DNA from 2 places in the Methylobacterium sp. 1973 genome. Region 1 is predicted to be linked to the other one. Evidence: riboswitches for the same ligand, from Rfam matches in the RefSeq annotation. Region 1 holds a riboswitch; the other holds the start of a gene.
What was found. A riboswitch is a leader RNA that binds a small molecule or an ion and turns the genes downstream of it on or off. The one in region 1 is predicted to bind fluoride.

Region 1 (14,992 bases):
ACGGACCCTGGCCATTCCGGGATGGCGCGCTGTCCCGTCGGGGTCGCGCGGAAGGCGATATCGGCTGAGCCGCACGCGACGCCGGCGCGGACGCCTTCAATCGGGACCCTGTGCGGATCGGCGGTTTGGTCGGAGGCGCGGACGTCGCCGAGCCGGCGAAGGGCGTCGGAGGCCGTCCGGTCGCCCGCGGGCGCATCTGTGCCGGCGCCGACACGGTCGGCGAGACCGTCACGGGACTGGCCGGGACTGGCCAGGACTGTCCGCTGGAACGCCCTCCGGGTCGGCTTGATGGGGGAGGCCCGGATCGACCCCGTGACGCTCAGCCCGGAGGGGGGCTGGCGTCCGGTCGTGGCCATGGACGGCGTCCCACGCGGCGGCATCGCCTTTTTCTCCGACGGCATGTCACATCCCGCGTCGTCCCCTCGTCTTGACGTCGAACGAGCGCCTCAGCGGCACCCCGCCGCGCCGCCCGGTTCACGCAGGAGACGCGCGTCATGAAGATGGTTGTGATCGGCGGGAGCGGGTTGATCGGCAGGCAGTTGACCGCCGAACTCGGCCGCAGGGGACACGAAGCCGTCGCCGCCTCCCCGCGGACGGGCGTCGACGCCCTGACGGGTGAGGGGCTCGCCGAGGTTCTCGTCGGCGCCGAGGTCGTGGTCGACGTCGCGAACGCACCGTCCTTCGAGGATGCGGCGGTGCTCGATTTCTTCGAGCGGTCGAGCCGCAACCTCCTGGCCGCCGCGCGTCGGGCCGGCGTGACGCACCATGTCGCCCTCTCGATCGTCGGCACGGATCGCCTGGACGGGAACGGATACTTCCGGGCGAAGGTCGCGCAGGAGCGGCTGATCGTGGCGTCCGGCCTGCCCTACACGATCGTTCGTGCAACCCAGTTCTTCGAGTTCGTCGCCACGATCACCGCGGCGTCGGTCGTGGGCGATCGCATCGTCGTCCCCGACGCCGATTTCCAGCCCATCGCCGCCGCCGACGTCGCGGCCGCGCTGGCGGAGGTCGCCGTCCACGAGCCCCGCAGCCGGACGATCGAGATCGCCGGACCGGACAGGCTGCCCTTCCGCGACTTCGTCGCCCGATGCGCCGCCGCCGCCGGCGACCGCCGGGCGGTGTCGGCCGACCGCAGCGCACGGTATTTCGGCGCCGCGCTGGAGAAGGGCTCGCTCGTTCCCGAGGACGCTGCCGCGGCGCGCCTCGGATCCACGCGCTTCGCGACCTGGCTCGCGACCGTCTGACGGCCTCCCTCACCACGCTGGACGAACCCCCATGGTCAAAGCACTCATCCTCTCCGCTTGCCTGGCCGGCTTCGCGCTCCCGGTCGGGGCGGCGGAGCTGCGGGCCGGCGAGGCCCGCGTCACGACGATCTTCGACCACCCCCTGCCGGGCATCCCCGGCAAGAGTCTGCGCGGCGTCCTCGTCGCATACGGGCCGGGCGGGTCCTCCCCCGCCCACAGGCATGCGCGCTCCGCCTTCATCACCGCGACGGTGATCGAGGGCGCGATCCGCAGCCGCATCAACGACGGGCCTGAGCAGATCTTCCGGGTCGGCGAGAGCTTCGTGGAGCAGCCGGGCGACCACCATGCCGTGAGCGCCAATGCCAGCGCCACGGAGCCGTCCCGCCTTCTCGCGGTGTTCGTCGTCGACACGGACGACCGCGACCTGACCGTGCCGGACCGGCGGTGACACCCCCTCCGGCCGCGTGCGAGGATCCCCGGGTCTCGCCATCGCTCCGCAGACAGATCCCATGCCGCCGACCGACACGCAGACCGACGCGGCGACCGCCACCTTCGAGGCCCATCGTCCGCGCCTCCTGCGCATCGCCTACCGCATGCTCGGCTCCCGCAGCGAGGCCGAGGACATGGTGCAGGACACGTGGCTGCGCTGGATCGCGGCGGATCGGGGCGCGGTCGCGGCCCCGTATCCGTTTCTGGCCCGCATCGTGACCCGGCTCTGCCTCGACCAGATGAAGTCGGCCCGCGCCCGCCGGGAGACCTATGTCGGCGCCTGGCTGCCGGAGCCCCTGGTCGAGACGGGGGAGGACGGCGTGGACGAGGACGATCTCACGCTGACGCTGATGATGGCGCTGGAACGCCTCTCGCCCCTCGAGCGCGCAGCCTTCCTCCTCCACGACGTGTTCGGCATCCCGCTCGGCGAGGTGGCGGACACGCTTGATCGGGAGGCGGCCGCCGTGCGTCAGCTCGCGGTGCGCGCCCGCCGGAACGTGCAGTCCGCACGGCCGCGCTTTCCCGTGGCGCGGGAGGAGGGCGAGCGGATCGCCCACGCCTTCTTCGCGGCCTCCGCCAGCGGGGACATCGCGACCCTGCGCACGCTGCTCGCGGAGGACGTGGTGCTCTGCTCGGACGGCGGCGGCAAGGTCCTGGCCTTTCCCAACCCCATCGTCGGGTCGGAGCGCCTGCTCCGTCTCTTCGCGGGCGTCCGGCGCAAATGGGGGCCCAAGCGGGCCGCGCTGGTCGCGCCGGTCTGGATCGACGGATTGCCGGGATACATCAGCCGGGAACGCGGCGATCTCCTCCAGACGACCGCGCTCGCCATCGAGAACGGTCGGATCACCGCCCTCTACATCACCCGCAACCCCGACAAGCTCCGCCATGTGCTCCGTCAGGTCCTGCCCCCTGTGGCGGGCGCAGCCGGCACCGGGCCGCATGCGGAGCCGCAACCGCGCGGATCCGGGGAAAGGCGCCCGGGAGGGGCGGTTCCTTGACCGCATCGCCGAGAGCGGCCGCGCATCGGCCCGGCCCCGAGGCCCCCGGGATCGCGCTGGCTCTCTCCGCATCACGGAAATTTGAACCGAAATTTAATCGTGTTCGTTGACGTTTCGCCTGATGCACACAGGTGGAACCATGTCCTTGCTCTCCAACGCTAAAATATTGACAAAGCTGTCAGCGGTCATCGTGCTTATCGGTGGAGTGATCGGTGGCTGTATTTGGTTTGCGCAGGCGCGGATCGGCCAGATCGATAAGGCCTACAGTTCTTTCATCGATCGCGATGCGAAGGCGGTTGCAACGGCGCGTCGCCTGAATCGCAGCGTCTTCGAGATGAATTACTGGGTGTATCGCATCCTCGCTGAGACAGACGAAGCTCAGATGAAGGTGGCCAACACTGGATTCGACGACGCCATCCCCACCCTGACAAAGGCTCTGGCCGACCTGCGCCGACTCGCGCCGGATTTTGGCGCGCGCATCGACGAGCAGGCGGCCCGTATCCATCAGTTCGTCCAGCAGGTTTCCGAGGTTCGCCAGCTCTGCCTGGCGGGCCGGAACGCCGAGGCCCTCGCGCTGGTCCATCGTACGATCGACCCGACCTTCGTCGCCCTGGTGCAGGGCAGTTCGAAGCTCGGGAACGACATCGATGGCGCGATGGAGAAGGGCTCGGCCGAACTGACCGAGCAGACCAACGCCACCCGCATCTCCCTGGTGTCGTTCAGCGCGCTCGGCTTGCTGGTCGGGCTCGCTGCGGCCGCCCTCGTGACGATCGTCGGCATCACGCGCCCGCTCGGCAGATTGGTCGTCGTCCTGCGACGCATGGCGCAAGGGGAGATCGAGGCGGAGATCCGGGAGGCTGGCCGGGGCGACGAGATCGGCGCGGTCGGCCGGGCAGTGGAGGGGATCAAGGCCCTGGTCGCCCGCAAGGCCGCCGAGGAGGCCGAGGTCAAGCGGCTGGCCGACGCGGCCGCGGCCCAGGCGCGCCGGCGCACCATGATCGAACTCGCCGACGGGTTCGAGCGGGCGGTCGGCGGCGTCGTCGGCATGGTCTCGTCCTCGGCCACGGAGCTGCAGGCCACCGCCCGGCAGATGACCGCCACCGCCCAGGAGACGGCCTCGCAATCCACCGCCGTGGCGGCCGCCGCGGAAGAGGCCGCCGCCAACGTCCAGACCGTGGCGGCCGCCGCGGAGGAGCTGGGCTCGTCGGTGCAGGAGATCGGCCGGCAGGTCACCGGCTCGGCCCGGCTCGCGCAATCGGCGGTGGGCGAGGCCGACCAGACCGCCGCCCTGGTCCAGGCGCTCAGCCAGACCGCCGCCCGGATCGGCGACATGGTCGGGATGATCTCCGGGATCGCCGGGCAGACCAACCTGCTGGCGCTCAACGCCACGATCGAGGCGGCGCGGGCCGGCGCCGCGGGGCGGGGCTTTGCGGTGGTGGCTGCCGAGGTGAAGGCGCTGGCCGAGCAGACCGCCAAGGCGACCGAGGAGATCGCCCGGCAGATCGGCGCGGTGCAGGAGGTGACCGGGCAGGCCGTGACGGCGATCGGCGGGATCACCGGGCGGATCCGGGAGATCGACGGCGTGGCGACCTCGATCGCCGCGGCGGTGGAGCAGCAGGGGGCGGCGACGCAGGAGATCGTGCGCAACGTGGCGCAGGCCTCGACCGGCACCACCGCGGTGACCGGCACCATCGCGGGCGTCGCGCAGGCCTCCGAGGAGACCGGCGCCGCGGCCAGCCAAGTGCTCGCCTCCGCCTCCGAACTCTCGCGCCAGTCCGAGCATCTCGGTGCCGAGGTCGCCCGCTTCCTCGCAACCGTCCGCGCCGCCTGACGAGCCCCTGGCCGGATCCTCCCGGTCCGCCCTCCCGGCGCGGGCCGGCTCCGCCGCTTGCGGGCCGGCCCGACGGCGGTGCAGGGGCAGAGCGCGGATTGCGGGGGGCGTGTGGCGCCCATTGAGACCGGGGCGTCGTCGGCCGACGGCCTTGAGCAGGCCGTCGGCCTTCGCCTGCACGACCCGTTCCCCGCAGAGGGGCCTGGAGCCCCCCAGGAACGGGCTTGGCGTGGTCGAGCCCTGTCGGCGCACGTCATTGAGATGCCCGCACCGTCCCGATCCCGGCCGGGACGACCGGACGCGTCGAAGCCCTGGGGCGCACCTATCTGTCGGGGGCCGACACGGGGGCCGGCGCGGTCAGCCGGGCCGCGCGGTGCGTGCGTGCATGGCGCAGGGTGGCGTCCGGCGGCAGGGTGCCCACGGAAACCTTCGGGACGGCGATGCGCTGGGACAGGTAGATGCCGCTGTGCCCGGAGCACAGGTAGGCCAGGAAGCAGGCGGTCGCGATGTAGACGCCGTGCGTGGCGCCGAACAGCTCGATACCCATGAGCGTGCAGGCCAGCGGCGTGTTGGCCGCTCCGGCAAACACGGCGACGAACCCGAGGCCGGCCAGGAGATCCACCGGCGCCCCCAGCACCCCGGCCAGTGCGTTGCCGAGGGCCGCGCCGATGAAGAACAGCGGCGTGACCTCGCCGCCCTTGAACCCGGCGCTCAGGGTGACGACCGTGAACAGCATCTTGAGCGCCCAGCTCCAGGGATGCACCTCCGGACCGAAGAAGCGGGCAATGGTCAGCCCGTGCGGATCCGCCGACCAGACGCCCAGTCCCAGGTAATCCCGCGTGCCACAGAGGTAGACCAGGGCGATCACCGCGAGGCCGCCCGCCACGGGGCGGAGGGGCGCGAAGGCGATGACCCGCTTGCACCATCCGCCGAGCATGTGGTTCGCCTCGGCGAACACCAGGCCGGCCAGTCCGAAGGCCACGCCTGCCACCGCGACCTTGGCCAGGAGCAGCGGCTCGACCATGTGCGTGCCGACGGCTCCGGCGTGGTCGTCGATACGGTAGACCCCGTGTTCGATGCCCCACAGCTGACAGGTCCAGTCGCCGACCACGGCCGCGACGAGGCAGGGCACGAGGGCCGCATATTCGACGCGTCCGACAGCGAGGACCTCGAGCGCGAAGACCGCGCCGGCCAGTGGCGTACCGAAGACGGCGCCGAACCCCGCGGCGATCCCGGCCATCAGCATGATCCGGAAGCTCGGCGCATCCAGGCGGACCGCCTTGCCGAAGGCGCTTGCGAGGCTGCCGCCCAGTTGGACGGCCGTGCCTTCGCGGCCCGCCGATCCGCCGAACAGATGCGTGACCACCGTGCCGAGGAAGATCAGCGGCGCCATGCGCAGGGGCACGCCGCCCCCGGGCACATGGATCTGCTCGACGATGAGGTTGTTGCCGCCCTCCACGGATTGGCCGAAGCGATGGTAGAGCAGCCCGATAGCCAAGCCGCCGAGCGGCAGGAGAAACAGCAGCCCGGGATAGGCGAAGCGCGCCCGGGTGGCCGCATCGAGGCTCCAGAGGAAGGCCGCGCACAGGGAGCCCACGGCGGCGGCCATGGGCAGCAGAACCAGGATCCAGCGCGCGACCGAGACGGCATGATCGTGCCGCGTGCGGACAAAGGCCGCTACGTTGAAGCGTGTGAACAGATTTCGGAAGGTTGCAGGCATGACATCCCCTTGATGCGACGCCGCAAGACTTTGCGGGATCGCAAGAAGTAGGAGTCATCAGCCTGACGGCGGTTCGGCCTTGATGGCCCGGCAGACACCATTGCCGTCCTCAAGAGATACGGGACCCCTCCGAACCGCGTCAAGGCCCTTCGTCAAGGCCCTTCGTGCAGGCCTGCGGCGTGCGGGCGGGGCGAACCCGTCGCTCCCCCGAGGGTGGACGCGGAGACAGCGGATCCGGTCGACCCTCGGGGCGCTGGGACCCTGGTCTCGCACAGACCTGACCCACGGGCGGCCGGTCGCCGCCGCGATCACGACGGCGCCCGCGTGGACGGTCGCATCGGCGGCGGGGTGTCTCAGCGCTTCACAAAGCCGATGTCGGCGGCCACGGCGCTCAGCCGCTCCGGCGCGCGCTCCTTCCGCTCGCTGTAGCGGTCGACGAGGTCGTCGGCCCGCTCCCGGGTCAGCAGCGTGAACTTCATCAGCTCCTCGCACACGTCCACGACGCGCTCGTAGAGCGGCCCCGGCTTCATCCGGCCGGCCTCGTCGAACTCCTTGTAGGCCATCGGGACCGACGACTGGTTCGGGATCGTGATCATCCGCATCCAGCGGCCGAGAATCCGCAGGCTGTTCACGGCGTTGAAGCTCTGCGAGCCGCCGGACACCTGCATCACGGCCAGCGTGCGGCCCTGGGTCGGCCGCACGCTGCCTTCGGAGAGCGGCAGCCAGTCGATCTGGCTTTTCATCACGCCGGTCAGCGTGCCGTGCCGCTCCGGCGACACCCACACTTGGCCCTCGGACCAGATCGAGAGGTCGCGCAGCTCCTGCACCTTCGGATGATCGGCGGTCGTGTCGTCGGGCAGGGGCAGGCCGTGCGCGTCGTAGATCCGCACCTCGCCGCCCATGGCTTCCAGGAGCCGGGCGGCCTCGTAGGCGAGGAAGCGGCTGAACGAGCGCTCCCGCAGGGAGCCGTAGAGGATCAGGAACCGGGGGGCGTGGGTGAGCGGCTTGACCGCCTCCAGGCGCGCGCGGGTCGGCACCACGAAATGCGCGGCGCTCAAGTTCGGCAGGCCATCGGTGAAAGGCTGGCGCGGCTTGTCCAAGGTTCAGCTTTCTTGTACGTTCAAAGAGTGATTTGAAGATTGTAACGAATATGGACGAGCCGCAAGCCCTCGCCGCCTTCGCGGCCCTCGCCCAGGAGCACCGTCTGCGCCTGGTGCGGGTGCTCGTGACCGCCGGCCCGGACGGGCTGGCCTCCGGCGTGCTGGCCGAGGCGGTGGGCGTCTCCGCCGCCACCGTGTCCCATCATCTCAAGGAACTGAGCCACGCGGGCCTGGTCGCCTCGCGGCGCGCGGGCCGCTCGATCATCTACAGCGCCGCCTACCCGGCGCTGTCCGGCCTGATCGCCTTCCTGATGAAAGATTGCTGCCAGGGCCGCCCGGAGGTCTGCACCCCGGCGATGGCCGCCCTGGCACCCTGCTGCCCCGCCCTTGGAGAGACCGCCCATGCCTGAGCCGTTCGACGTCGTGATCTACCACAACCCCGAATGCGGCACGTCCCGCAACACCCTCGCGATGATCCGCAACGCCGGCATCGAGCCGCACGTGATCGAATACCTCAAAACCCCGCCCGCGCGGGCGCTGCTGGTGCAGCTCCTGGCCCGCGCCGGTCTGTCGGTGCGTGCGGTGCTGCGGGAGAGCGGCACGCCGTTCGCGGAGCTGAACCTCGGCGATCCCGCGCTGACGGATGCGCAACTCCTGGACGCCATCGCGGCGCACCCGATCCTCCTCAACCGCCCGCTGGTGGTCACGCCCAAGGGCGTGCGCCTGTGCCGACCGTCGGAAGCCGTGCTCGATCTTCTGCCGGTGCAGCAGGGCGAGTTCGTCAAGGAAGACGGTGAGCGGGTCGTGGACGAGCACGGCCGCCGCGTCGCCACGGCTTGAGCCTCACACCGATCCATAAGACGAAAACGCCCGGATGCTCGCGCTCGCCATTTTCCTTGCCACCCTCGTGTTCGTCATCTGGCAGCCCAGGGGCCTCGGGATCGGATGGAGCGCACTGGCCGGCGCGGGGGTCGCTCTCGCCGCGGGCGTGATCCATCCGGGCGACATTCCGGTGGTCTGGCATGTCGTCTGGGACGCCACGTTCACCTTCGTGGCGCTCATCATCCTCTCCCTGCTGCTCGATGAGGCCGGGTTCTTCCATTGGGCGGCCCTGCACATCGCCCGCTGGGGCGGCGGCCGGGGCCGGCGGCTGTTCCCGCTGGTCGTGCTCCTCGGCGCGGCCATCGCGGCGGTGTTCGCCAACGACGGCGCGGCGCTGCTGCTGACGCCGATCGTGCTGGCGATCCTGCTCCGGCTCGATTTCAAGCCGGCGGCGGCCCTGGCGTTCATCGTCGCCTGCGGGTTCGTGGCGGACAGCACCTCCCTGCCGCTGGTGATCTCCAACCTGGTCAACATCGTCTCCGCCAACTTCTTCGCCGTGACCTTCGGCCGGTACGCCGCCGTGATGGTGCCGGTGAACCTGGTGTCCCTGGCGGCGACGCTGCTGGTGCTGTGGGCCTATTTCCGGCGCGACGTGCCGGAAGCCTACCCGGTCGATGCCCTCGAACGCCCGGCCGACGCGATCCGCGATCCGCTGGTGTTCCGGGCGGCGTTCCCGCTGCTCGGCGTGCTGCTCGCCGCCTACTTCGTCACCGCGCCGTTCGGGGTGCCGGTGTCGGCCGTCACCTGCGCCGGCGCGGCGGTGCTCCTGCTGCTCGCCAACCGGGGCGGGATCATCCCGATCCGCAAGGTGCTGACCGGCGCCCCCTGGCAGATCGTGCTGTTCAGCCTCGGCATGTACCTCGTGGTCTACGGCCTCCGGAACGCCGGCCTGACCGACGCGCTGGCGAAGGGCCTGGTCTGGCTCGCCGGCCACGGCCCGTGGGCCGCCACCATCGGCACCGGCTTTGCCGCTGCGATCCTGTCGTCGCTGATGAACAACATGCCGAGCGTGCTGATCGGGGCGCTCGCGATCGAGCGGGCGCCGGACCTGTCGCCGCTGACCCGCGAGCTGATGGTCTACGCCAACGTGATCGGCTGCGACCTCGGGCCGAAGTTCACGCCGATCGGCAGCCTCGCCACCCTGCTCTGGCTGCATGTCCTGGACAGCAAGGGCCAGAGGATCACCTGGGGCCAGTACATGAAGGTCGGCCTGGTCATCACCCCGCCCGTGCTGCTGGCCACGCTGCTGGCGCTGGCGGCCTGGCTGCCGCTGCTCGGTCCCCGGTAGGCCGCGCGTGTCCGGGGGGCGGCGCTGGCCGGTGATCTCCGCCCTCGGCGTGATCGAGATCCTCGCCTGGGGGTCCTCGTTCTACCTGCCCGCCGTGCTCGCCGGCCCGGTGGCGGAGAGCACCGGCTGGCCGCTGGCCTGGGTGGTCGGCGGTCTGTCCCTCGGGCTCCTCGTTGCCGCGTTCGCCGCGCCGCATGTCGGGGCGGCGATCCACCGCCACGGCGGCCGTCCGGTTCTGGCGCTGGCGGCGCTGCTGCTGGCGGCCGGCCTGATCACGCTGGCCGCCGCGCCGGTCCTGCCGGTCTACCTGGCCGGCTGGCTTCTGCTGGGGCTCGGCATGGGCTGCGGCCTGTACGATCCGGCCTTCGCCACCCTCGGGCGCCTCTACGGGGCGGCGGCACGGCCGGCGATCACCACCCTGACCCTGTGGGGCGGGTTCGCCAGCACCGTGTGCTGGCCGCTCTCGGCGCTCCTGGTCGCGCAGGTCGGCTGGCGGGGCGCCTGCCTCGCCTATGCCGGCCTGCACCTCGGGGTCACGCTGCCGCTGGTGCTCCTGCTGATCCCGAACCCGCCGGCGGCGGCGGCGGAGCACCGCGCGGCGCGCACCGGCCCTCTGTCCGCCTCCGAGCGGCGGGCGTTCCGGCTGTTCGCCGGGGTGCTGGTCCTCGGCGGCGCGATCATGGCGCTGGTGTCGGTGCATCTGCTGACGCTGCTGCAGGCGCGGGGCGTGGCGCTGGCGTCCGCCGTGTCCTACGCGGCGCTGATCGGCCCGGCGCAGGTCGGCGCCCGCATCGTGGAGATGTCGTTCGAAGGGCGGCATCACCCGCTCTGGACTCTCACCGCCGCCCTGGGCCTGGTGGCGCTGGGTTTGGTGCTGCTGGCCCTGGGGCTGCCGGGCGTCGGGATCTGGCTGGTGCTCTACGGCGGCGGCAACGGGATCTATTCGATCGCGCGGGGCACGGTGCCCTTGGCCCTGTTCGGTCCGGTGCGCTACCCGCTGGTGGTCGGCCGCCTGGCGCGGCCGGGGCTGGTCGCGCAGGCGCTCGCCCCGCCGGCCGGCGCGTTCGTGCTGACCCAGGCCAGCCCGGAGGCCCTGTTGTGGCTCTTGCTCGCCCTGAGCCTCGCCAATCTCGGGCTGGTCGGCGCGCTGTGGCATCTCCACCGCGCGGAGCGGTGAGACGGCGGCCAAGCCGACAGGCAGGGGATCGCGACACCGGCCCCGTCCCGCCGGCCGACGGGAGGGGGGATCGCGCGACCGCGACGAACCCTGCATGTTCGGCTGTTCGCGGCTCGGTCCATCGTCCCACTCCGCCGGGTCCAAGACCGGCCGATCCCCTCGCCTTGGCGGCGCCCGTCTTTCACAGGTGAATCATCGCGGGCCGTCGATCCTGGGGGCGCCGAAATACCGTGATGCAGGTGTATCATTGGTTCTGTTGCTGTCCCGTATCGGTTGGGACGTTTAAATAAGACGTAAATACATCGTGGGCCCGATCTGCCGGGGGATCGCGGGATTCGGTAGTCCGCCTTGGTTGATAACAATTTTTGAGGCCATGGCTCAGCTGCGAAATGTGCTATCGATAGAGCACAGGCGACCGAATCGGGCCCGTTTGCGCATCGAACCTGTATTGTCGCAGGGCGGGGCATCTGTGTTGGGCCGCCAAAGTCAGGATCGACCGGGTTGTCCGGTTGGCGCGCTGCGCGGGTGTGTCGATCATGATGTTTGCCGTTCCTGCCCTGCTGATGGAGCTGGTGTTGGCGATGCCGGTCTCGGACACGATGCCGGTCTTCGACGTTCACGGCAGCTGCCGGGCGGCGACGCAGCAGATGACCCTCGATGCCGGCCGGCAGAAGCTCTGCCTCGAGGATGAGGGGTCGGCGCGGGCCGAGGTCGAAAAAAAGTGGTCCAGCTACCCGGCCGGTGACCGGACACGCTGCGCGGCGGAAGCGCAACTCGACGGCCTGCCCAGCTATGTCGATCTGCTCGAATGCCTGACCCTCGCCCGGGAAGCCAAGGCCGAGGATGGTCAGTAGCCGCGGCAGCACCGAGGCCAAAGACCATCCGTAACGATCTTAGGTTGAGGGCCGGCCGTGCCGATCGAGCTGCAGCTTCCCGGATCCGTCCGTCTTCTCGCCCTCGCGGCCATCGCCGGATGCGCCGCCGGTTGCCGCGATTCGAACCAGTACGTCCCGCCACCGCCGCCCGGCGTCTCGGTCTCGCAGCCGGTCGTGCGCACGGTGACGCGCTACTTCGAACTCACCGGCAACACCAAGGCGTTCGCGGCCGTCGATCTCGAGGCGCGGGTCCAGGGCTTTCTGGAGGCGATCACCTACAAGGACGGCGCCGTGGTGAAGGCGGGCGCGCCGCTCTTCGCCATCCAGCGCAACACCTACGAGGCGCAGCTCAAGCAGGCGCAGGGCGCCCTGGCGGCGCAGCAGGCCGCCCTGGCGAACGCCCAGTCCGAATATCAGCGCCAATCCACGCTGGGGCGGCAGGAATTCGCCTCGCAGGCCCGGGTCGAGGACGCGAAGACCAAGCAGGACCAAGCCAGCGCCGCCGTCATGGAGGCGCAGGCCAACCTCGACATCGCCACCATCAACCTCGGCTACACGCAGGTCTCCGCGCCCTTCGACGGCGTGGTCACCAACCACCTGGCGGATGTCGGGGCGCTCGTCGGCATCAGCGGGCCGACCAAGCTGGCGCAGCTCGTCCGCATCGATCCGCTCTACGTCTACTTCAACGTCAGCGAGCAGCAGGTGCTGCTGGTCAAGCAGCACCTGCGCGCGACGCAGCAGCCGCTGGGCGATCTGGCCAAGATACCGGTGGAGATCGGCCTGCAGACCGAGACCGGCTATCCGCATACCGGCCGGCTCGACTACCTCGCGCCGCAGGTCGATCCGTCCACCGGCACGCTGCTGGCCCGGGCGCTCATCGAGAACGGCGATCACGCGCTCCTCCCGGGCCTGTTCGTGCGGGTCCGGATCCCGGTCGGCCGCGACGACAAGGCGCTGCTGGTCCGCGACGACGCCATCGGGACGAACCAGCAGGGCAGCTACGTGCTCACGGTCGGGGCCGACAACACGGTCGCGCAGCGGGTGGTGACGCTCGGGGCGCGGGACGGGCGGTACCGGGTGATCGAGGCGGGGCTCGCCCCCGGCGACTGGGTCGTCACGGACGGCATCCAGCGAGCCATCCCCGGGGCCAAGGTCGCACCCCAGAAGTCGGCGGTGGCCGAGGCCTCCCCAGGCCCGGCGCCGCTTCAGCGGTGAGACACCGGCCGGTGCGCCCGGCCGAGCCCGCGAGACCGATGGTCCAGGGCACCGATCCGCCCGGTCACCGGAGGCCGGCATCCGCCCATCCGCGGCCCGCCGATGCGGCGGACCGCCCCTGAGACGCCGGCACCGAGGGCCAACGGCATGATCTCGCGCTTCTTCATCGAGCGGCCGGTCCTGGCCAACGTGCTGGCCCTGATCATGGTGCTGGTCGGCGCGGTGTCGCTCCTCAACCTGCCCGTGTCGCAATACCCCAACGTCGTGCCGCCGACGGTCCAGGTCACCACGCGCTATCCGGGTGCGAGCGCCCGCACGGTGATCGACACGGTGGCGCTGCCGATCGAGCAGCAGGTCAACGGCGTCGAGGGCATGCTCTACATGCAGTCGACCAGCGCGAGCGACGGCACCTACACCCTCACGGTCACCTTCGCGATCGGGACGGACGGCGATCAGGCGCAGGTGCTGGTGCAGAACCGCGTCGCGATCGCGATGTCCTCGCTGCCGCAGGCGGTCCAGGTCCAGGGCGTCACGACCCAGAAGAAATCCACCGCAATCCTGCAATTCGTGACGCTGTCGGCCACCGACGGGAAGTTCGACAGCCTGTTCCTGTCGAATTACGGCGTGATCAACGTGCAGAACGAGCTGGCCCGGCTCCCCGGCGTCGGCAACGTCACGGTGTTCGGCGCCGGCCAGTACGCGATGCGGATCTGGCTGGACCCCGATCTGCTCCAGGCCCGGGGCCTCACCCCCGACGCCATCATCAACACCGTGCAGCAGCAGAGCCAGGAGGTCACCGCCGGGGCCCTGGGGATGCCGCCGGTGCCGACCGGACAGGATTTCCAGTACACCCTCAACATCAACGGGCGGCTGAACGACGCCCCGGACTTCGAGAACATCATCATCAAGGCGGACGCGCAGGACGGCGGCCGCATCACCCGCCTGCGCGACGTCGGCCGGGTCGAACTCGGCGCGCAGACCTACAGCCAGTCCTTCACCCTGAACGGTCAGGCCGCCGCCGGCATCGGCATCTACCAGCTGCCGGAGGCGAACGCGCTCACGGTGGCGAACGCCGTCGGCACCCGGATGGCCGAACTCGCCAAGACCTTCCCGCCGGGCCTCGTCTACGCCATCCCGTTCGACACGACCGCGTTCGTCCAGGCCTCGATCCACGAGGTCTACAGGACGCTGTTCGAGGCCGCCGTGCTGGTCCTGATCGTCATCCTGGTCTTCGTCCAGGACTGGCGGGCCATGCTGGTGCCGGCGACGACGGTGCCGGTGACCATCATCGGCGCCTTCGCCGCCATGGCGGCGATGGGCTTCAGCGTGAACCTCTCGACGCTGTTCGCCATCGTGCTGGCGATCGGCATCGTGGTGGACGACGCCATCGTGATCGTCGAGGGCGTGGCCCACCATATCGACGAGGGCCTCTCGCCCCGGGCGGCGGCCGAGAAGGCGATGGAGGAGCTGTTCGGCCCGATCATCGGCATCACCCTGGTGCTCATGTCGGTCTTCGTGCCGGCCGCGTTCCTCCCCGGCCTGACCGGGCAGCTCTACAAGCAGTTCGCCCTGGTGATCGCCGCCACCGCGCTGATCAGCGCGATCAACGCCGCCACGCTGAAGCCGACCCAATGCGCCCTGTGGTTGCGCAAGCCGGTGCCGCCGGAGAAGCGGAACCTGTTCTACCGCGGCTTCAACCGCGTCTACGGGGTCGTCGAGGGCTGGTACGCCCGGCTGATCGCCCACATGGTCCGGCGCAGCGGCCTCATGGCCGTCCTCGCGCTCCTACTGATCGGCTTGGCGGGATGGGGATTGACCCGCCTGCCCACCGCCTTCCTGCCCACGGAGGATCAGGGCTACGTGCTGATCGGGGCCCAGCTGCCCGACGGGGCCTCGAAGGAGCGCACCGACGCGGTGATGCAGCGCATCAGCGCGCAGGCGAAGGCGACGGCCGGCGTCGACAACGTGCTCACCATCAGCGGCATCTCGGTCCTCGATTCCAACGCCACCCTGCCCAATGCCGGTGTCGCCTACGTCGTCCTCAAGGACTGGGACGCCCGGGCCCGGGAGAAGGGCCAGGATCTGCGCAGCCTCTACGACCGCTTCAACACGATGCTGGAGGGCGTCGAGGACGCCGCGACCTTCGTGCTCATCCCGCCGCCGATCCAGGGCA
Region 2 (14,992 bases), 190 kb from region 1:
ATCATCAGCTGAGCGGCTGGGTGGGGTTGGCGGCCGCATGGCAGCGCTGGGTACCAGCCCGATTGCGGTGATCTGCCCCTAGATCAAAGCCATAGCGATGGCCGCACTTAGGCAGCCGATCCCTAGGGCCATGAAGATCGTCGATACGGTTAGGGGTGATCGGTCGGGTCAGCTGGACAGTTGGGTCATGGGCTCGCAAACAGCGCTCATGATCGGCGGTTCCCGCTCAAAGTGCGTGTTCACTCCGCTGTGGCTGCTGAGTCACTATCCCCTTTTTCAACGACCGCTTCGGATGAGTTCCGAGGGCAACCTGGACGACCGACTTGGATCGGAACCGGCCGCCGCTCCGGTCGAACGGACCGAGCTTTGAGCCGAAAACAGATCAGTCGGCGGTCTGGACCGACCACGTGGCGTGACGAATACCCGGGGCGCGGGCCAGTTCGGCCGTGACGGCGTCGAGCTCCTCGGCCTTCACGGCGCTGGCCGTCAGGGTCGCCACCACATCCACCGCGGTCTCGCCCCGCTCCTCCACCTCGACGCTGCCGACCGGGTAGTTCGCCGCCTCCAGGCGCTCCACCAGCAGATCCTGCGCCGGACCGGCCTCGCCGGGCGCCGTGGTGACCTGGACCTCGTAGGTCGCCTCGGTGGCGGATTCGCGAATCGGCGCGCGGTTGATGGCATTCACCAGCGGCCGGAGCGCGGTGTTGCAGGCTAGAACCGTCACCATCACGAACACGGCCTCCAGGGGCAGGTCCGCACCGCAGAACGCCCCGACGGCCGCCGAGCACCACAGGGTCGCGGCCGTGTTGAGGCCGCGGACGTTCATGCCCTCCTTCATGATCACGCCGGCGCCGAGGAAGCCGATGCCGGAGATCACATAGGCCACCGTGCGGACGCCCCCGTCCGGGCCGGTGAGCCGCATGCCGAGATCCACGAAGGCGCTCGCTCCCACCGCGACCAGCACGGCCGTCCGCAGGCCCGCGGTGCGTTGCCGGTACTGGCGTTCGGCCCCGATGATCGTGCCGAGCACGAAGGCCACGAGCAGGCCGATGGCGGATTTCAGTTCTTCGGGGAGGGCGGTGTAGCTGATCATCCGCGGTCTCATGGGAGCGGGGAGGTGACGAAACCGTGACACCATGGCCCGGCCCGGATCCGTAAGCGTATCCGAACCGGGATTGACGGCCGCACCGGGCAGCGGGCACACCGGCAAGAGCCTGAGGATCCCTTAAGAATTCGGGACCCGGTCGAGGAGACGTGCAGGATGCAGCACACGGCCCGAGCGGCGGACGGGGTCCGCGCAAGATCCCGCAGCGCAAGATCCTGCCGCACAGGATGCGTCCGCGTATGAGCGGCGCCCTCGCCGAGCGTCGGCCCGACACCGTTCCCGACGACGCCCTGCACGGCCGCGTCATGGCGCTCCGCGAGGGGCTGGAGCGCGGCCTGATCGGCAGCGCCGGCCTCGTCGAGCGCCTGCTGATCGGGCTGCTCACCGGCGGCCACCTGCTGATCGAGGGCGCGCCGGGGCTGGCCAAGACCCGCGCGGTCAAGCGGCTCGCCGACGGGCTCGACGGCTCCTTCGCGCGCATCCAGTGCACCCCGGACCTGATGCCGGCCGATCTCACCGGCACCACCGTCTGGCGCCAGGACAGCGGCACGTTCGAGTTCCTGCCGGGGCCCCTGTTCCACGCCCTCGTGCTGGTGGACGAGGTCAACCGCGCGCCGCCGAAGGTGCAGTCGGCGCTCCTCGAGTCCATGGCCGAGGGGCAGGTGACGGTCTCAGGGACCACCCACCGCCTGTCCGATCCGTTCATGGTCGTGGCGACCCAGAACCCGATCGAGCATGCCGGCACCTTCCCGCTGCCGGAGGCGCAGCTCGACCGCTTCCTGCTGCACGTCGTGGTCGACATGCCCGACGAGACCACGGAGCGGGCGATCCTCGACCTCGTGGAGGGCGAGATCACCCACCACGTCGACACCATGACCATGCGGTTGTCGCTGGCGGATGTGCGCGCGGCCCGGGAGGCGGCGCTCTCCACCTACGTGTCGCCGGCCCTCAAGGACTATCTCGTGCGGCTGGTGGCGGCGACCCGCACCGATGCGGCGGCCCCGGACCTGCGCGCCATGATCGAGCACCCGGCCTCGCCGCGGGGCACCCTGGCGCTGATGATGGCCGGCAAGGCCCGGGCCTGGCTGCGGGGCCGCGACCACGTCATCCCCGAGGACGTCACGGACCTCGCCCGGGACGCCCTGTCCCACCGCATCGGCCTGACCTGGCGGGCGGCCGCCGAGGGCAAGACGGCGCGCGGCCTCGTCGGCGAGCTGGTGCAGCGGGTGCGGGCGCTCTGACGGTGTTCGGGCTCCGGATTCCGGGACGTGCTTCCCCGCCCCCCTCTGCGGGGGAGGAGACCCTGCGCGGCAGCGGGGAAGCGGGGCAGCGCGACGGGTCGGGAAATGGCGCCCGTCGCGACCCGTCCGGAAGCGTCGCTCCCCTCGCCCGACCCGGCCTGACGGCCGGGGCCCCCGCAAAGGGGGGAGGAACGGGAAGCGCCGCGGGCATCCACCTCTCGGGCGAGGCGCTGATGGGCCTGCGCCACCTCGCCCGGCGGGGTTCCGCGCCCGCCACCCGGACCCTGGCAGGGCTGCCCGGCGGCATCGTCACCCGGCGCCGCGGCCGCGGCTCCGAGCCGGAGGATGTCCGCCTCTGGTCCGAGGGCGACGACCGCCGCTTCATCGACCGCAACGCCACGGCCCGCACCGGGCAGCTGCATGTCCGCACCCACCACGACGAGCGCGACCGCGCCGTGGTGCTGCTCGCCGATTTCCGGCCCTCCATGCTGTTCGGCACCCGCCGGGCCCTGCGCTCGGTGGCGGCCGCCGAGGCCCTGGCGCTGCTCGGCTGGCGGGTCGCGGCCGATGGCGGCCGGGTCGGCCTCGCGGTGGCCTCGGCCGGCGCGCCGACCGTGCTGCGGCCGGCGGGCGGCGAGCGCGCCATGATCGCGGTGACCGGCGCCCTCGCCCAGGCCCATGCCGACGCCCTCGGGACCGAGTCCGGTTCGCGGGCCCACGCGGAGCCGCCGCTCGAGGCGACCCTCGCCCTCGCCCGCAGCCTGCTGCCGGCCGGCGGCCACCTCGTCATCGCCAGCGCCCTCGACGATCCCGGCCCGGGCTTCGACGAGCTCCTGACGCTGCTCGCCGAGCGGATCGCCATCCGGCTGATCCTGGTGAGCGACGCCTTCGAGCGCGCCCGGCCACCGGGATACTACCCCTTCGCCCTCGCGGATGGCCGCCGCGGGACCGCGCTGCCGACGGCGGCCGGGCCGGCGGGCGAATCCGCCGAGGCCCGGCTCGCCGACTATGCCCGGCGCGGCATCGCGGGCGTGCGCCTCGACGTCGAGACCGGCCCGGAGGCCTATGCGCCGCTCATGGAGCGCCTCGATGCGGTGCTGTGAGGTCCGACACGGCGGTCCGATCCGATGAACCCCGTCACTCCCGCCGAGATTCCCCTGTCCCTCGAACAGCTTCGGGGCCTGCATCTGCCCGGCGGCGCCGCCGGCGCCCTGCAGGGCGAGGTCGTCGCCGCGGCGGCTCTGGGCTTCCTCGCCGCCCTGCTGGTGGGGCTCGTCCGCTACGGGCGCGGCCGGGCGCGGGCCGGCATCCGCCGGGCGGCGCTGGCCGAACTCGCCCGGAGCCGGAACCTCGATCCGGAGGCGCGCCTCGTCGCCCAGGCCCGGCTCCTGCGCCGTCTCGGCCGGACCCTCGGCGGCGAGACCGAGGCCCGGGCGACGGGCGCCGACTGGGCCGCCCGCCTGGACGCGCTGTTCAGGACCGATTTCTTCACCCGGGGCGCCGGCCGGGTGCTCGCCGACGGGCTGTACCGGCGGCAGGATCCCGACCTCGACGCCCTGGACGCCGAACTCGGCCGCCTGATCGGACGGCTGCGGGCATGAGCGCGTTCCTGCCCGCATGGCTCAGCGCCCTCCTGTCGGCCTTCGACTGCGCCGCGCCCTGGGCGCTCCTGGCCCTCCCCCTGCCCCTGCTGGCCGCCCGCCTGATCCCGGCCGAGCCCGAGGGCGGCAGCGGCGCCCTGCGCGTGCCCGGCACGCTGGTGGGCGGGGCGCGCTCCGGCGCCGACCTCGCGGCCCGGGGGCGGCGGCGGGCCCTGCTGACCTGGACGCTCTGGATCGCCCTGGTGGCGGCCCTGTCGGGTCCGCGCCTCGTCATGCCGGCGGCCGCGCTCCCGGCCTCGGGCCGCGAGATCATGATCGCCATGGACCTGTCGGGCTCGATGGAGCGGCGCGACTTCGCCCTCGACGGCGAGACCGTGAACCGGCTCACCGCGGTCAAGCGCGTCGGCACCGACTTCATCCGCCGCCGGGCCGGGGACCGGATCGGCCTCGTGATCTTCGCCGACCAGGCCTACGTGGCGGCGGCCCTGAGCTTCGACACTGCCGCGGTCGCCCGCGCCCTCGACGAGGCGACGATCGGCATCAGCGGCCGCTCCACCGGGATCGGCGACGGCCTCGGCCTCGCCCTGCGCCGCCTGGACCCGCGGGATGCGGACGGCGAGGCCGCCTCCGGGAGGCAGTCCGGCGCCAAGGCCGCGAAAGCCGTGATCCTGCTCTCGGACGGCGCCAACAATGCCGGCCAGACCGCCCCCAAGGACGTGGCGGACCTCGCCAAGACGCTGGGCATCAAGATCTACACCATCGCGCTGGGGCCCCGCGACATGGCCGATGCCGATGGCGAGCAGGACGTGGTCGACACCGAGACCCTGCGCGACATGGCGCAGGCGAGCGGCGGCGAGGCGTTCCGGGTGCGCACCACCGAGGATCTGGTCCGCGTCGCCGACGCCATCGACCGGCTGGAGGGTGGCCGCGCCCTGGCTCCGCCCCTGCCCCTGCGCCGGGACCTCTGGCCCTGGCCGGCCGCCCTGGCGCTGCTGGCCGCCGCCGCCCTGCTGGCCAGCCGGAGGGGGGCGTGAGGGATCCACGTTTCGCCGCCTGTCCGGCACACGCCCTCATCCTGAGGTGCCCGAGCGCAGCGGAGGCCTCGAAGGAGCCCTCCCGCCGGCCGCGCGATCCCTGGAGCCCTCCTTCGAGGCCCGCTGCGCGGTCACCTCGGGATGAGGGGATCCGGGTGGGAGACGCCGCCCGATGAGCTTCCTCGACGCCTTCGCGCTGCTGCGCCCCTGGTGGTTCCTGGCGATCCCGGTGGTCGTCCTGCTGGCGCTCCGCGCCGCGTGGCGCTCGGCGCCGTTGGGCGACTGGGCCCGGGCGGTGGATCCGGCGCTGATGGCCCATCTCGCCCGCACCGGCGCGGTGCTGGGCGGCCGGCGGCAGGCGAACCTCGCCGCCGCCCTGGCGGCCGGGCTGATCGCCCTCGCGCTCACCGGCCCCGCGGTGGAGCGGGCGGACGGGCGGACCTTCCGCAACCTCGACGAGACCGTGATCGTCGTCGACCTGTCCCGCTCGGTCACGGAGGGCGGCAACCTCCAGGGCGTCCGGCAGGCCGCCGCCGCCGTCGCCGAGGCCGCCGGCACCCGGGCGGTCGCCCTCGTGGTCTACGCGGGCGACGCCTACCTCGCCGCCTCCCCCACCACCGACCGCGACAGCCTCGGCACCACCCTGTTCGCCCTCGATGCCGACACGGTGCCGGACCGCGGCACCCATCCCGAGCGTGGGCTGGCGCTGGCCCGCCGCACCCTGGCGGAGGCCAACGTCGTGGCTGCCGACGTGGTGCTGATCAGCGACGGCGACGGCATCGGCGAGGCCGCCACCCGCGAGGCCCGCGCCATCGCCGAGCACGGCTGGCGGCTCCAGGCGCTGTTCGTCCCCGCCGACAAGCCGCTGCCGCCCGGCGCACCGAAGCCCGACCGGGCCGCCCTCGACGCCCTCGTCCGGGCCGGCGGCGGCACCGTCGCCGACATCGCGACCCCCGGCCCGGTGCTCGACGTGGTCGGCGCCGGGCTCAGTCAGCACCTCGCGGCGGGCGGCTACGGCGTCCTGGCCTATGCGGATCTCGGGCGCTGGCTGCTGCTGCTGGCAGCCCTGCCGGTCCTGGTCCTGTTCCGCAGGAGCGCCTGATGCGGCTCACCCTCCCCGACACGGGCTTCGCCGTCCCGCTCCGCGCCGGCCTGCCGCCGCGCTGGCGCCGCCGCGCCCGGATCGCCGGCCTGGCACTGGCGGGGATCGGCCTCCTGGCGCTGCTCGCCGTCTCGCAGCCCCGGACCGGCTTCGGGCGCCTGCTGATGGGCCTCGGCCTGCCGGGGCTGGCCGCGGACGTCTTCGTCGATCCGGCCTGGCGCGCCGCCGCGCTCTACGAGGCCGGCCGCTACGCGGACGCGATCGCGCTGTTCCGCACCGGCGGGCGGCGCGCGAGCTACAATCTCGGCAACGCGCTCGCGAAGGCGGGCGACCTCGAGGGCGCGCTGGCGGCCTACGACGAGGCCCTGCGCTTCAACCCCCGCGACGCCGACGCCCAGGCCAACCGCTCGCTGATCGCCCGGATGCGGGCCGAGGTGATCGATCGCGGGCCCGGCGGCGGCATCGCCAACGGCACAGCCCAGTACGGTGCCCGCTACAACAACACCGCCAACCAGGACCAGAACAACGACATCAACGCCGCCTCCAGCGGCGAGGGGCTCGCCGGCAACAAGGAATCGAACGCCAGCGCGTCGCTGCCCGGCAACAGCAAGGTGTCCCGCCGGGGCAAGGCCGAGCAGCAATCGATCGACACCGGCAAGGGCCAGGCCCGGGGCTCGGCCGGCGACGCGGCGGGCCGGGGCCGGACCGGGGGCGGTTCCGCCATGGTGGCCGAGGCGCCCGAGCGCGAGGTCCGCCGGGTGACCAAGAGCTTCGAGGCCCACGAGATCCGACCGGACCGGCTCTGGCTCCAGACCCTGCCGGACGATCCCGGCCGCTATCTCAAGCTGCGCCTGCGCGCCGAGCAGACCCGCCGGGTCGAGGCCGGCACCGCGATTCCCGCCGGGAGCAACCCGTGGTGAGTTTTTCTGGGGTCTTCGAGAGGCGCGCCCGCGCGCTCCTCCTCCTCGCCTCCCTCCTCGCTCCCCTCCCCGCCCGCGCGGAGATCGAGCCGGGCGACCTCACCCTGACGGTGACCGCCGAACTGAACGGCAACAGCGCGCCTTTCTCCCGCGAGATGGTGCTCTTGAAGATCCACGGGGTCTACAAGCAGCCGATCCTGCTCGAGGAGGTGGTGCAGCCCTCCCTCGCCAACTTCTCCTGGACGCAGCTCGGCCGGGATCACTGGAGCAAGACCAAGCTTCCCGACGGCCAGAGCGCCATCGCGTTCGACCGCACCGTGGCGGTCTTCCCGCACCATGCCGGGCAGTTCACCATCGAGCCGTTCACCCACAAGCTCACCGTCAACGATGTCGGCGAGCGGCGGGTGGTCGAGGTACGCTCGAAGCCGATCCCCTTCCCGGTCGCACAATGGACCGAGCCCAGCGGCGGCCCCGACGCCAAGGAGCCCTGGTGGCTGCCGGCCAAGGACGTGGCGATCACCGATTCCTGGAGCCCGGATCCCGAGACCATCAAGGTCGGCGAGACCACCCGCCGGATCGTCACCCTGGAGGCGCAGGGCATGGTGGCGGAGGGCCTGCCGCCCCGGCCGGTCATGCGCACCCGCGGCATCATCACCTTCGCGGGGCCCGTCACCCGCGAGACCCTGCTGACCCCCTCGGGCCCCGTGGCGCGGGCCACCTACCAGTGGGACGTGAAGCCCGGCGTGCCGGAGATCATCCCCCTCGACGCCATCGCGATCCCGTGGTTCGACACCAACACCCGCACCATGCGCGAGACCGAGATCCCGGCCCGGCAGATCGGCGGCGGCCTGCCCGACCGGGAGACCGACCGGGCGCCCCCCGCGATCCCCTCGCCGCTCGTGGTCGCCGCCTCGGCGCTGGCCGCCTTCGGGCTGGGCTTGGCGCTGATCGGCTTCGGCCTTGGCCGGCCCTCCTTGCGCCTGTCTCGCCCGACCCGGCGCGCGCTGCAGGCGGCGGCCCGTTCCGGAGATCCCGCCGGGTTCCGCGCGGTCCTGGATACGGCGATGCGGGAAGCGCCGGATCTGGCTCGCATCTGGCAGGCGCGGCCCGGTCTTGTCGCATCCTTCGCGGCTCTCGACCGGTCGGTGTTCGGCGCATCGGGCGCGCCGGTCCCGGACCTGAGGGCATTGGCCAACGCCCTGTCCCGGTCCGAACCGGTCGCCGCTGCTGCGCGGGAACCGGACCGGCTCGCCCCCCTCGACGGTCCGGCCCGCTGACTGATCGTCGGCTTGTGAACGCGCCTCCGGGAACGGCGCGCCGCATGGCGGCTTGGGCTGCCGGCGCTGATCGCCACCGGAGATTTCGTTCATGCCCGCGATCCTGAACAGACCCGCATGTGCGCTGGCCGCGATGCTCGTCCTCGGCCTGGTCGTCCCCACCGCGCTGCCGTCGGCGGCCTTCGCCCGGTCCTCCGGCACCGAGCGCACGCTGAAGATGGTCGACACCGACAAGGACGGCACGATCGATCTGGCCGAGGCCCAGGCCGCGGCCGGCAAGGTCTTCGACGCCGCCGAGACCGACAAGGACGGGACCGTCGACGCCAAGGAGCTGAAGGGCCGGGTCAGCAAGACGGACCTGAAGGCCGCCGACACCGACAACGACGGCACCCTCGACCGCAAGGAATACCTCGCCCTGGTCGAGCAGCGCTTCAAGGCGGCCGATCCCGACAAGGACGGCACGCTCGACGCCAAGGAACTCAAGACCCCGGCCGGACGCAGCCTGCTGCAGCTCCTGAAATAGGCGCGGATCCCGGAGACCCGCCGTTGCACAGTCCATGAGCAAGTATTATTCCTGTGCAACGGCTCAAGTTCTGGGCAGGCATCAATATTTTGCACTATCTTGCTTCATCTGAATTGGCCTCGTAGGTTTCGGTCATCCGGGCGGCAAAGCATCGGATGAACCACCAGGGAGGAGCGCGATGGCACGCGCCAACGAGGTCAAGGACAGGTTCCGCGCGCGGCTGCAGGAGGCGGATGCCCGCAGCAACGACTTCCGCAAGAAACTCCTGGAGGAAGGCGCCCGGGCGCTGGAGCCGGTGGTCGGCGTCCTGAACCTCATGGCCGAGGTGCTCAACGAGGAGGACAACGTCCACGGCAGCATCACCGGCCTCGAGGCCAAGATCGATCAGGACAACTTCATCAGCCTCTGCGCGCGGCTGCGCGGGACCGACACCGAGCAGAAGATCAAGATCAAGTACGGTCCGGAACTCGGCGGCAGCAACTACATCTCGGTCTCGGGCCTGAACCAGCGCTACAACGAGCGCCTCGTGCCGGGGGCTGCGAGCTGCGCCATCGGCCGGACCGTCGGCAGCGACATCCAGCTCGACGAGCACCGGGGCGACGAGCTGGCCGAGGTGGTCCGCGAGGTGGTCGAGGATTTCTATGCCGCCCAGATCGAGCAGCGCAGCCACTTCGCCTACGCTCGCTGAGCCTTGCGGCTTCGCCGATCGATCCAGCACGGTGGGTTCATGACAGGGCGCGGGTCCGCTCTCGCACGGGAGGGGACCCGCGCCGATCCGAACCGATCTGTGAACCCGCCGCGCCCCCCCGACCCACCAGCGCGGGAGCCGGAAAACCGGATTCCCCTTCCCGGCATCCTGCGCTAAGCCTGTCCCGATGGGGATGGAGCGCCCCGACAACCGCCCGACTCGGAGGCCGGGCTGATGGCTCCTACCGCACGGGCGCGCCTCAGCCGTCCGCGGTGGGGCCGTGCGCCGAAGCCGCGACAGGACGTGGCTGCCCGACCGAACAGGAAGGGCCGGCATGATCAACACCCTCATCGTCGTTGTCGGAGCCGGGCTCGGGGGCGGGTGCCGCCACGGGATCAACGTGGCGGTCGCCCGGCTGCTGCCGGGCCTCGGCTTCCCACTGGCCACGCTGATCATCAACGTGCTGGGCTCGTTCCTGATGGGCGTGCTCGCCGAGGGCTTCGCCCTGCGCGGCGCGGCGGGTCACCCGGCACGGCTGTTCCTGACCACGGGCGTGCTCGGCGGCTTCACCACCTTCTCGACCTTCTCCCTCGACGCGATCAGCCTGTACCACCGGGGCGAGACCGCCGCCGCCGCCCTCTACGTTGGGGCCTCGGTGGCGACCGGTCTGATCGGGCTGGTGGCGGGCCTCACCCTGGTGCGGGCGGTCCTGAGCGGCAGCTGAGGCCGTCCCGGCTTCAAAAGGGCTGCGACCTCTTGCGGATCCGGGGCGGAGCCCGGGTCGTTCAGGGGCTCCGCCCCCGGACCCCGCCAAAGGGCTGAGCCCTTCGGAAACCCCTCTCAATCCGCGATGAACTTCAGCCGGTGGTCGCGGTAGAGGTCGACGATCGCCGCCGCGGTCTCCTCGATGGAGCGGCGCGTCACGTCGATGGTCGGCCAGCGGTTCCGGGTGAACAGCCGGCGGGAGGCGGTGATCTCGTCCGCCACCGCCGAGCGGTCGACGTAGAGGGACGATTCGTCGGCGTTGAGGCTGGAGAGCCGGTTCTGGCGGATCTGCACGATCCGCTCCGGCGAGGCGAACAGCCCGACCACCAGGGGCTTGCGGGCGCGCTCGATCGCCGGCGGCAGCGGCATGCCCGGCACCAGCGGCAGGTTGGTGGTCTTGAGGCCGCGATTGGCGAGGTAGATCGAGGTCGGCGTCTTCGAGGTCCGGCTGACGCCGAGCAGGATGACGTCCGCGTCCTCGAGATCCTCCGGCAGGTTGCCGTCGTCGTGGGCCAGGGTGAAGTTCATCGCGTCGATGCGCTTGAAGTACTCGGCGTTCAGCATGTGCTGGGCGCCGGGCCGGGCTGTGGTCTCGGCGCCGAGATAGGCGCGCAGCAGGTCGTGGACCGGCCGCAGCACCGACAGGCAGGGCGAGCCGGTCTCCCGGGCGACCTCCTCCAGCCGCTCGCCGAGGTCGCCCCCCACCAGGGTGTAGAGGACGAGACCCGGCGCCGCCCGGATCTCCGAGATCACCCGGTCGAGCTGCGCGGCCGAGCGCACCAGCGGATAGACGTGCTCGATCGCCGACACGCCCTCGTACTGCGCGGCCGCCGCGCGCCCGACATTGATCAGCGTCTCGCCGGTGGAGTCGGAGACGAGGTGGAGGTGGAAGTAGCTGCGGCCCATTCCGATCGCCTCTGCGGTCGCCTTTCGCGGCGCCCACGTTGTCCACCGCCGGCCGCCAGGGGAGTCGATGAGTGTGGATAGGATGCCCCGCCGGGCCGGTCCAGGGCGATACCGGTGCGCGCTATCGACTCCGCCGTTCACAGGCAGACGATCGGGGCGCATGGATTCCGCCTCACTGGGAGAATCCGGGACGCGTCCGGGGTCCGCACACGACTCGGCGTTGCCAAGGCGCTGTCGGATCTGGTCGTTCTCGCAAGATGGAGCAAATCCTTTAAAGCCTCGTTAACGGCGCGGCGCCGGGGACCGCCTGTGGACGCTTTTGTGCCCCCGTGATTCGGCCCCCCAAGAGAAAAAACAGAGTCCTAGATTCTCTCTTTTCTTTTCGAAGGGGCCTGTGTGGGGATCGGCGCGCCTCGACTCGACAGGAGGCCCGCCGACGGGCATGCGGGATGACGGATACGGGATGGGAACGACGATGACGGGGACGGAGCGCAAGTCCGAGCGGAAGGTGCTGCGCGTCCTCGACGGGGAGGCGATCGGTCCGCCCCCCGCCTGGATGATGCGGCAGGCCGGCCGCTACCTGCCGGAATACCGGGCGACCCGGGCCGAGGCCGGCTCGTTCCTCGACCTCTGCTACAGCCCCGACTTCGCCGTCGAGGTGACGCTCCAGCCGATCCGGCGGTTCGGCTTCGATGCCGCGATCCTGTTCTCGGACATCCTGGTCGTGCCCCATGCGCTCGGTCAGGACGTGCGCTTCGTGGAGGGCGAGGGGCCGCGCCTCGATCCCCTCGACGGCCGGGAGGCCTTTTCGAAGCTGCGCGAGGCCGGCGACCCGGCGGTGATGACCCATCTCGCACCGGTCTTCGAGACGGTGACCCGGCTGCGCGCGGAACTGCCCGGCGAGACCACGCTGCTCGGCTTCTGCGGCGCCCCCTGGACGGTGGCGAGCTACATGATCGGCGGTCGCGGCACCCCGGACCTCGCCCCCGCGCGGGCGCTGGCCGAGGGCGACACGACGCTGGTGGACGCGCTGATCGACCGCCTCGTCACGGTGCAGACCGATTACCTCGTGCGCCAGCTCGAGGCCGGCGCCGACGCCGTGCAGATCTTCGAGTCCCATGCCGGCACGCTGCCCCTCGCCGTGCCGACCTCCGACGGCACCGTCGAGCCCGTCGGCGACGTGGCGGAGAGCGCCCTGCCGGGCGCGCCCGCGGCGGACGCCCTCACCCGCTGGTCCCTGCAGCCGATCGCCCGGATGGTGGCGGGCGTCCGCGCCCGGGTGCCGGGCGCCAAGATCATCGTGTTCGCCCGCGGCTCGGGCCTCGACGGCCATGCCCGGGTGGTGCCGGAGACCGGCGCCGATGCCGTCGGCGTCGACTGGGGGGTGGACCTGAAGGCCCTGCGGGCGACGGTGCCGGCCACCACGGTGACGCAGGGCAACCTCCATCCCGAGACGCTGATCGAGGGCGGCGCGGCCCTCGACGCGGCGGTGGATGCCGTCCTGGAGGCGACCGCCGGCCGGCCGCACATCTTCAACCTCGGCCACGGCATCACGCCCCAGACGCCGGTGGCCCATGTCGAGCGGATGCTCGCCCGGCTGCGCGGCCAGGGTTGAGGCTGCGCCCGTGCTGTACGACTGGATCAAGGCCGGCCACGTCATCAGCCTGATCGCCTGGATGGCGGGCATGCTCTACCTGCCGCGGCTGTTCGTCTACCATGCGAGCCTGCCGCCGGGTTCGGAGGCGCAGAGCGCGACCTTCAAGGTGATGGAGCGCCGCCTGCTCAAGGCGATCATGAACCCGGCCCTGATCGCCACCTGGCTGTTCGGGGTGGCGCTCGCCTGGATGAGCGGCTTCTATGCGAGCCCCTGGCTCCAGGCGAAGTTCGCGCTGGTGCTGGCGATGACCGGTATCCATGGCTGGCTCGCCCGGATGGTCAAGGATTTCGCCGCCGACCGGAACACCCGCGGTCATCGGTTCTACCGGGTGCTCAACGAGGTGCCGACGCTTCTCATGATCGGCATCGTCATCCTGGCGATCGTCAAGCCGGGCTTCTGATCCCGGGTCGATTCACCCGGCTGCCGCGCTGCGCGGAGCCTTTCCGCCGCCGGGCCGTTTCCTGGCCATGCCGAAGCCGCTCGTCCTCGCCCTGGCCCTCGCCGCCCTCGCGGCTCCGATCGCCGCCCCGGCTGCCCGGGCCGCGAGCTTTCCGTGCGACAGGGCCGAGGCTCCGGACGAGAAGGCGATCTGTGCCCATCTCCCCCTCAACGACCGGGACGTCGAGATGGCGACCCGGTTCGAGATCCTGAAGAGCGTGCTGCCCATGGGCGGCCAAGCCAAGCTGCGCGACGATCAGGAGGCGTGGCTGACGGAGCGGCGCGCCTGCAGCGGCGACGTCGCCTGCCTGACAGCCGCCTACGACGGGCGGCTCAAGGTGCTGCGCGGGGTACTGTCCGAATTCGCCAAGCAGGGCCCGTAGCCGTCGCGGTGCTCCGCAAGGACACCACCACGACGGTCCGGCCTCCTCAGAGCCGCGCCAGCAGCCGCTCCGCCAGCGGGTTCTCGGCCGCGAAGGCATAGTCGACCCGCCGCACCGTCACGGCCCGCGCCCCCGCCTCGACCAGGGCGCCGGCGAGGTCGAACACCGCGCCCTCAGGGCAGCGCAGGACGATCTCGCCCTCCGGGCCCTTCGGGGCGCCGTAGGGCAGCTCGGCCTCGTGCAGGCCCGCCAGGGTGGCGAGGTCGATGGTGCCGCTCTCCGGCAGGGCGCCCCGCACCTCCCGGGTGGTCCGGGCGCGTTCCTCGGCGGCGATGCGGCCGAGCACGGTGCGGAGCGCCGCCCGCTGGCCCTCGCCCCAGGGCGCCTTCAGCGAGGCGACGAGGTTCGCCTCCGAGCGCAGGATGATGCCGTCGTCCAGCACCTTCAGGGCGTTGGCGGAGAGTGTCGCCCCCGTCGTGGTGATGTCGACCACGATCTCGGCCGAGCCCGCCGCCGGCGCCCCCTCGGTGGCGCCGAGGCTCTCGACGATCCGGTAATCGGCGACGCCCTTCTCGGCGAAGAACCGGCGGGTCAGGTTCACGTATTTGGTGGCGACTCGCAGGCGCCGCCCGTGGCGGGTGCGCATGCCGGCGGCGACCTCGTCGAGGTCGGACATGTCGCGCACGTCGATCCAGGCCTGGGGTACGGCGACCACCACGGTGGCGTTGCCGAAGCCCAGCGGCGTCAGCAGCTCCACTTGGCCGCGCACGTCCGGCAGGGTCTCGCGGATCAGGTCCTCGCCGGTGACGCCGAGATGGGCGGCGCCCGAGGCGAGCTGCGCGGCGATCTCGGAGGCCGAGAGGTAGCGCACCTCGACGTCGGGGACGCCGAGCAGCTTGCCCCGGTAGTCGCGGGCGCCGGCGCCCTGGGCGAGCTTCAGACCGGCCCGGCCGAAGAACGCGCTGGCGTTCTCCTGCAGGCGGCCCTTGGATGGCACGGCGAGGATCAGCGGCATGGCGGTCGCGTCCGAAGCACTCATCGGCCGGCTCCCGCCACGCGCGCGATCCAGAAGGTGCAGCCCACCGCGGGCAGGGGCGCCGGGCTGCCGAGATGGCCGAGCAGGCCGTCGTAACGGCCGCCGCCGACCAGGATCGGGCCCTGCCCTTCGGTCACCTCGAAGATGAAGCCGGTATAATAGTCGAGGTTGCGGGCGAAGCCGCCCTGGAAGCGGAACCGCTCGATCGGCAGCCCGCGGGCCGCGATGAAGCCGGTGCGCTCCTCGAACAGGTCGAGAGCGGCCGCGAGGGCGTCGTGGCGGATGCCCGCGTCGGCCACCAGCGCCCGCAGGTCGC

Region 2: it holds a riboswitch for fluoride, as region 1 does, so the genes downstream of both, crcB (fluoride efflux transporter CrcB) here and ABIC70_RS15750 (voltage-gated chloride channel family protein) in region 1, are expected to answer to the same signal.

Annotation. Positions count from the first base shown of each region.
Region 1 covers NZ_JBEPLA010000007.1:188,331-203,322, forward strand. The annotation lists gene ABIC70_RS15730 (SDR family oxidoreductase) at 495-1,244, shown strand; gene ABIC70_RS15735 (cupin domain-containing protein) at 1,276-1,692, shown strand; gene ABIC70_RS15740 (sigma-70 family RNA polymerase sigma factor) at 1,754-2,731, shown strand; gene ABIC70_RS15745 (methyl-accepting chemotaxis protein) at 2,871-4,562, shown strand; gene ABIC70_RS15750 (voltage-gated chloride channel family protein) at 4,885-6,282, opposite strand; fluoride riboswitch at 6,324-6,396, opposite strand; gene arsH (arsenical resistance protein ArsH) at 6,636-7,382, opposite strand; gene ABIC70_RS15760 (ArsR/SmtB family transcription factor) at 7,433-7,792, shown strand; gene arsC (arsenate reductase (glutaredoxin)) at 7,785-8,222, shown strand; gene ABIC70_RS15770 (arsenic transporter) at 8,257-9,552, shown strand; gene ABIC70_RS15775 (MFS transporter) at 9,560-10,729, shown strand; gene ABIC70_RS15780 (hypothetical protein) at 11,266-11,583, shown strand; gene ABIC70_RS15785 (efflux RND transporter periplasmic adaptor subunit) at 11,641-12,819, shown strand; gene ABIC70_RS15790 (efflux RND transporter permease subunit) at 12,967-14,992, shown strand, end outside.
Region 2 covers NZ_JBEPLA010000007.1:1,117-16,108, forward strand. The annotation lists gene ABIC70_RS14850 (MgtC/SapB family protein) at 383-1,093, opposite strand; gene ABIC70_RS14855 (AAA family ATPase) at 1,345-2,346, shown strand; gene ABIC70_RS14860 (DUF58 domain-containing protein) at 2,580-3,449, shown strand; gene ABIC70_RS14865 (DUF4381 family protein) at 3,474-3,947, shown strand; gene ABIC70_RS14870 (VWA domain-containing protein) at 3,944-4,981, shown strand; gene ABIC70_RS14875 (vWA domain-containing protein) at 5,154-6,083, shown strand; gene ABIC70_RS14880 (tetratricopeptide repeat protein) at 6,083-7,003, shown strand; gene ABIC70_RS14885 (hypothetical protein) at 6,997-8,280, shown strand; gene lanM (lanmodulin LanM) at 8,372-8,803, shown strand; gene ABIC70_RS14895 (hypothetical protein) at 8,982-9,491, shown strand; fluoride riboswitch at 9,672-9,742, shown strand; gene crcB (fluoride efflux transporter CrcB) at 9,826-10,215, shown strand; gene ABIC70_RS14905 (pyruvate, water dikinase regulatory protein) at 10,332-11,162, opposite strand; gene ABIC70_RS14910 (uroporphyrinogen decarboxylase) at 11,626-12,777, shown strand; gene hemJ (protoporphyrinogen oxidase HemJ) at 12,788-13,219, shown strand; gene ABIC70_RS14920 (lysozyme inhibitor LprI family protein) at 13,287-13,640, shown strand; gene hisG (ATP phosphoribosyltransferase) at 13,687-14,679, opposite strand; gene ABIC70_RS14930 (ATP phosphoribosyltransferase regulatory subunit) at 14,676-14,992, opposite strand, start outside.